DNA from 2 places in the Lysinibacillus sp. FSL M8-0355 genome. Region 1 is predicted to be linked to the other one. Evidence: a T-box and tRNA genes for the amino acid it is inferred to sense, from the RefSeq annotation. Region 1 holds a T-box; the other holds one or more tRNA genes.

Evidence for each region. The T-box of region 1 lies ahead of proS (proline--tRNA ligase). A T-box ahead of a tRNA ligase gene usually reads a tRNA of that ligase, here a tRNA-Pro.
Region 2: it encodes a tRNA-Pro, which carries the amino acid that the T-box ahead of proS (proline--tRNA ligase) is inferred to sense. The anticodon was not compared.

The regions. Positions count from the first base shown of each region.
Region 1 is NZ_JBBPAI010000001.1:2,390,837-2,394,235, reverse strand. It holds gene MKY46_RS11765 (NUDIX hydrolase) at 1-329, shown strand, start outside; gene proS (proline--tRNA ligase) at 357-1,793, opposite strand; T-box leader at 1,929-2,148, opposite strand; gene MKY46_RS11755 (putative bifunctional diguanylate cyclase/phosphodiesterase) at 2,218-3,399, opposite strand, start outside.
Region 2 is NZ_JBBPAI010000001.1:114,209-117,607, forward strand. It holds rRNA gene MKY46_RS00550 (23S ribosomal RNA) at 1-1,169, shown strand, start outside; rRNA gene rrf (5S ribosomal RNA) at 1,282-1,397, shown strand; tRNA gene MKY46_RS00560 (tRNA-Val) at 1,408-1,483, shown strand; tRNA gene MKY46_RS00565 (tRNA-Thr) at 1,487-1,562, shown strand; tRNA gene MKY46_RS00570 (tRNA-Lys) at 1,570-1,645, shown strand; tRNA gene MKY46_RS00575 (tRNA-Leu) at 1,663-1,747, shown strand; tRNA gene MKY46_RS00580 (tRNA-Gly) at 1,783-1,857, shown strand; tRNA gene MKY46_RS00585 (tRNA-Leu) at 1,863-1,951, shown strand; tRNA gene MKY46_RS00590 (tRNA-Arg) at 1,960-2,036, shown strand; tRNA gene MKY46_RS00595 (tRNA-Pro) at 2,045-2,121, shown strand; tRNA gene MKY46_RS00600 (tRNA-Ala) at 2,138-2,213, shown strand; rRNA gene MKY46_RS00605 (16S ribosomal RNA) at 2,361-3,399, shown strand, end outside.

The sequences.
Region 1 (3,399 bases):
TCCTTCAATTTCGTGCTGATATCGAAATGTGGGGATTACCTGGAGGAGTAATGGAGCCAGGGGAAACCCTTGAAGAAACAGCGAAACGAGAGCTGTATGAAGAGACAGAATTGCATGCAAACAATCTTCAGTTTTTAACGATATTATCAGGTTATCAGGACTATTTTAAATATCCTAATGGGGATGAGGTATTCGGCGTAACGGCAGTCTTTTTAGCAGATCAGACAGATGGATGGCTCACTATGAGGGATGGCGAAAGCTTAAAATTGGACTACTTCCCGAAAGCAAAGGATGTAATCGATCACCACCTCATAACAACAGCCTCCTAATTAAATAGGAGGCTGTTGTAGTCGTTATTAATAGGCTTGTGCAAACCAAACCGTATGTTTAGCTTCATTTCCACAGCCAATACATGTTGTTTTTGTTGTTGGTGGATTAAACGGCATATTACGAGATGTATATTTTGTTTCTTCCTTCACTTTTTCCTCGCATGCATCTTCTCCACACCAACCAGCTAGTACCCAGCCAGGAATTGTACCGTTTGCTTTGGCTGCTTCAATATGCTGTTGTAATTGTGGTAATGAATCAATCATTGTATGTGTGTTTGCTTCACGGAACTGACGTGCTTTTTCGAGTAAGCGCGCTTGCATGGTTGTTAATTCTTCTTCAATGGCTGTGATAATCGTAGCTAAATCAATTGTTCGTTTTTCCTCTTCATCACGGGCTTTAAGTAAAGCTTGATTGTTGTCAAGATCACGAGGTCCTAATTCAATGCGAACTGGCACCCCTTTTAGCTCCCATTCATTGAACTTAAAGCCTGGTGATTGGTCCGAATCGTCAAGGCGTACGCGAATGCCCTTCGCTTTTAAAGCGACAAAAATTTCATCTAAATGCTCCATAATTTGAGGGTTCTTTTTCCATGGTCCCACTGGAATTAAAACAACTTGAGTTGGCGCGATGCGAGGAGGTAAAACAAGCCCCTGCTCATCACCATGCACCATAATTACCGAGCCGATTAAGCGCGTAGATGTACCCCAAGATGTTGTGTGTACATACTCATGCTGGTTCGCTTTATTTAAATACTTAATGTTAAAGGCTTCTGCAAATTTCGTACCTAAATAATGAGATGTACCAGCTTGCACAGCCTTGCCATTTTTCATCATCGCCTCAATCGAATACGTATCGACAGCACCTGCAAAACGTTCAGAAGGTGTTTTTTGTCCGTCATAGACTGGAATTGCTAGTACTTGTTCTACAACTTCTTTATAGATTTCAAGCATTTGCATCGTTTCTTGACGAGCATCCTCTTCATCGACGTGCGCTGTATGTCCTTCTTGCCATAAAAATTCAGATGTGCGAATAAAAGGAAGAGTTTTCTTTTCCCAACGGAAGACGTTTGCCCATTGATTAATCAAAACGGGTAGGTCACGGTAGCTTTTAATCCAATTGGAGTAAAGATGGCCAATCATCGTTTCAGACGTTGGACGTAGTGCCAGACGTTCTTCTAATTGTTCCCCTGCTGCCTCTGTTACCCAAGGTAGCTCAGGTGAGAATCCTTCGATATGATCCTTTTCTTTTTGGAAGAAAGATTCAGGAATAAGCATTGGGAAATAAGCATTACGATGCCCTGTCTCTTTAAAGCGACGATCCATTTCCTCTTGAATATGCTCCCAAATCTCATAGCCATCAGGTTTAAAGGCAATACAGCCACGAACAGGTGTATAATCCATTAAATCGGCTTTTTGGATAGTCTCAATATACCATTTCGAAAAATCTTCTAATTGTTTTGACATGTGATCTCCTCCAATTTTTGTTAAATCATTGTTGCCTTGGTGTAAGAAAAACAGTGCCATCTACCAGGGCGTTTAGCTTGTTTCAGCGAGCTGTTACTATCAAGCTGAATGAAAAAAGCACAAAGCTGTCCTCTGAATAAGGACGTCTTTGTGCTGGATAGACGTGGTACCACCTTGATTTAGCTTTAAGTAGAACTTAAAACCCTCTCACGTTTGGTAACGAAAACGACTCGGTTATGTTTGCATAACATCTCCGTGGTAGGTGTTCAGTAAAGAAGCGGTGATATAGCTCTCAGCAATTGCTATATTTTCTGTCTCACAATTCTTACTTACTTGGCCACATCATCAAATTGAATATTGTCTGAACTGTTTGGCTTTATCCTACTTTAGCAAAATCATTCAGGAATAGCAATTCATAACTGGTCTATTTTGTCACAGAATTAACGATTAAATCTGTAAAATCATCTACAGACAATGGCTTACTGAAATAATAACCCTGCACATACTCACAGCCATGCTCACGAAGTACGTTCAATTCAGCTTCTTCCTCGACACCTTCAGCAACTACTTGAAGATTTAAAGCATGTGCTAAGGAAATCATAGCTGAAATCATCGCAATCCCTGATTTTTCAGGCACAATGTCACGGACAAAGGCACGGTCAATTTTAAGGACATCCACAGGGAATTTTTTTAAGTAGTTTAACGATGAATAGCCTGTCCCGAAATCGTCTAATGAAATCGTAATGCCCAATGCCCGTAATTGCTTGATGGTATCAATTAAATCTTCCGTATAATCAAGCATACTCATTTCCGTAATTTCAATTTCTAATAAGTGTGGGTCAATGCCTGTTTCTGCAATGACTTCACACACCATGTCCACAAAGCTACTTGTACTAATATGAATCGGAGAAATATTGACGGCTACGCGCAATGTTAAATTATGTGCTTCATTCCAAAAACGAGCTTGAGCACAGGCTTTATGTAATACCCAAACACCGATATCATTAATAAGCCCACATTCTTCTGCAAATGGAATAAAACGATCTGGTGGAATATGACCTAATTCAGGATCATACCAGCGTAGCAAGGCTTCCATGCCAATGACCGTATCTGTTTTTAAATCAATTTTAGGCTGGTAATGTAATTCTAAGCGGTCCTGTTTTAATGCTTGGTGTAATTTTGTTTCTAATAGAAGCCATTTATCGTTGGCTTCATCCATATTGTCACGGTATAAACGGTACTGATTTCCACGCGTAGATTTTGCTGCATACATGGCAATATCCGCATTTTTCAATAATTCTTCTACAGAGTTTGCATGATCTGGGAATATACTAATGCCGATACTGATGCTTGCATAAAATTCATAGGTATCGACGATGAAACTTTCATTGAAGACATTAATGATTTCTTTGGCCATTTCGTCAATGCGACTGACGTCATTTAAAATCATGACAAATTCATCACTATTGTGGCGATAGAATGAATTAGATGTATAATCAACATTTCGTAGACGATTCGACATTTCCACTAAAAACATATCGCCGATAATATGACCAAGCCCGTCGTTAATGTGTTTGAATCGATTCACATCAATGAAAAATAACGC
Region 2 (3,399 bases), 2.3 Mb from region 1:
AGCGTGCAAGCGCATGAGAGCCGCAGTGAATAGGCCCAGGCGACTGTTTAGCAAAAACACAGGTCTCTGCAAAACCGTAAGGTGACGTATAGGGGCTGACGCCTGCCCGGTGCTGGAAGGTTAAGAGGAGTGGTTAGCGCAAGCGAAGCTGCGAATTGAAGCCCCAGTAAACGGCGGCCGTAACTATAACGGTCCTAAGGTAGCGAAATTCCTTGTCGGGTAAGTTCCGACCCGCACGAAAGGCGTAACGATCTGGGCACTGTCTCAACGAGAGACTCGGTGAAATTATAGTACCTGTGAAGATGCAGGTTACCCGCGACAGGACGGAAAGACCCCGTGGAGCTTTACTGTAGCCTGATATTGAATTTTGGTACAACTTGTACAGGATAGGTAGGAGCCAGAGATCTCGGAGCGCCAGCTTCGAAGGAGGCGTCGGTGGGATACTACCCTGGTTGTATTGAAATTCTAACCCATGCCCCTTAGCGGGGCAGGAGACAGTGTCAGGCGGACAGTTTGACTGGGGCGGTCGCCTCCTAAAAGGTAACGGAGGCGCCCAAAGGTTCCCTCAGAATGGTTGGAAATCATTCGTAGAGTGTAAAGGCACAAGGGAGCTTGACTGCGAGACCTACAAGTCGAGCAGGGTCGAAAGACGGGCTTAGTGATCCGGTGGTTCCGCATGGAAGGGCCATCGCTCAACGGATAAAAGCTACCCCGGGGATAACAGGCTTATCTCCCCCAAGAGTCCACATCGACGGGGAGGTTTGGCACCTCGATGTCGGCTCATCGCATCCTGGGGCTGTAGTCGGTCCCAAGGGTTGGGCTGTTCGCCCATTAAAGCGGTACGCGAGCTGGGTTCAGAACGTCGTGAGACAGTTCGGTCCCTATCCGTCGTGGGCGTAGGAAATTTGAGAGGAGCTGTCCTTAGTACGAGAGGACCGGGATGGACACACCGCTGGTGTACCAGTTGTCTTGCCAAAGGCATCGCTGGGTAGCTATGTGTGGACGGGATAAGTGCTGAAAGCATCTAAGCATGAAGCCCCCCTCAAGATGAGATTTCCCATTACGCAAGTAAGTAAGATCCCTCAAAGACGATGAGGTAGATAGGTTCGAGGTGGAAGTGTGGTGACACATGGAGCTGACGAATACTAATCGATCGAGGACTTAACCAAAAATGTTTGAACCATTCAATGAACCGTTTATCCAGTTTTGAAAGAACAAGAAAGTTTAAAAAAGCTTGCATTTATAACGAAATAAGTTATAATAAATCTTGTCTTTTAAAAGTCTAGTGATGATGGCAAAGAGGTCACACCCGTTCCCATACCGAACACGGAAGTTAAGCTCTTTAGCGCCGATGGTAGTTGGGGGCTTCCCCCTGTGAGAGTAGGACATCGCTAGGCATATTACCCAGGAGGATTAGCTCAGCTGGGAGAGCATCTGCCTTACAAGCAGAGGGTCGGCGGTTCGAGCCCGTCATCCTCCACCATATGCCGGTTTAGCTCAGCAGGTAGAGCAACTGACTTGTAATCAGTAGGTCGTGGGTTCGATTCCTATAGCCGGCACCATTTTTTAGAGCCATTAGCTCAGTTGGTAGAGCATCTGACTTTTAATCAGAGGGTCGAAGGTTCGAGTCCTTCATGGCTCACCATTTTTAAATAATAATAAGCGGGTGTGGCGGAACTGGCAGACGCACTAGACTTAGGATCTAGCGCCGCAAGGCGTGGGGGTTCGACTCCCTTCACCCGCACCATTATTTCATTGCCAGATAAAAAAACTTATGCACATGCGGAAGTAGTTCAGTGGTAGAACACCACCTTGCCAAGGTGGGGGTCGCGAGTTCGAACCTCGTCTTCCGCTCCAAATGTGCCGGGGTGGCGGAACTGGCAGACGCACAGGACTTAAAATCCTGCGGTAGGTGACTACCGTACCGGTTCGATTCCGGTCCTCGGCACCATTTTTAATGCGCCCGTAGCTCAATTGGATAGAGCGTCTGACTACGGATCAGAAGGTTATGGGTTCGACTCCTGTCGGGCGCGCCAAAAAAGAACGGGAAGTAGCTCAGCTTGGTAGAGCACTTGGTTTGGGACCAAGGGGTCGCAGGTTCGAATCCTGTCTTCCCGACCATTTCCTAAAAATATATGGGGCCTTAGCTCAGCTGGGAGAGCGCCTGCCTTGCACGCAGGAGGTCAGCGGTTCGATCCCGCTAGGCTCCACCAATTCGATTTATTAAATGAACCTTGAAAACTGAACAAGCAAAACGTAATCAATAAAGTTTTCAGTAACTAACTTCAGTTAGTGAACAAAACAAAATTTTGGACATCAAAATTGATGCCAGCAAAACAATTTGAGCTATTCAAATTTCTTTTATGGAGAGTTTGATCCTGGCTCAGGACGAACGCTGGCGGCGTGCCTAATACATGCAAGTCGAGCGAACAGAGAAGGAGCTTGCTCCTTCGACGTTAGCGGCGGACGGGTGAGTAACACGTGGGCAACCTACCTTATAGTTTGGGATAACTCCGGGAAACCGGGGCTAATACCGAATAATCTGTTTCACCTCATGGTGAAATACTGAAAGACGGTTTCGGCTGTCGCTATAGGATGGGCCCGCGGCGCATTAGCTAGTTGGTGAGGTAACGGCTCACCAAGGCGACGATGCGTAGCCGACCTGAGAGGGTGATCGGCCACACTGGGACTGAGACACGGCCCAGACTCCTACGGGAGGCAGCAGTAGGGAATCTTCCACAATGGGCGAAAGCCTGATGGAGCAACGCCGCGTGAGTGAAGAAGGATTTCGGTTCGTAAAACTCTGTTGTAAGGGAAGAACAAGTACAGTAGTAACTGGCTGTACCTTGACGGTACCTTATTAGAAAGCCACGGCTAACTACGTGCCAGCAGCCGCGGTAATACGTAGGTGGCAAGCGTTGTCCGGAATTATTGGGCGTAAAGCGCGCGCAGGTGGTTTCTTAAGTCTGATGTGAAAGCCCACGGCTCAACCGTGGAGGGTCATTGGAAACTGGGAGACTTGAGTGCAGAAGAGGATAGTGGAATTCCAAGTGTAGCGGTGAAATGCGTAGAGATTTGGAGGAACACCAGTGGCGAAGGCGACTATCTGGTCTGTAACTGACACTGAGGCGCGAAAGCGTGGGGAGCAAACAGGATTAGATACCCTGGTAGTCCACGCCGTAAACGATGAGTGCTAAGTGTTAGGGGGTTTCCGCCCCTTAGTGCTGCAGCTAACGCATTAAGCACTCCGCCTGGGGAGTACGGTCGCAAGACTGAAACTCAAAGGAATTGACGGGGGCCCGCACAAGCGGTGGAGCATGTGGTTTAATTCGAAGCAACGCGAAGAACCTTACCAGGTCTTGACATCCCGTTGACCACTGTAGAGATATAGTTTCCCCT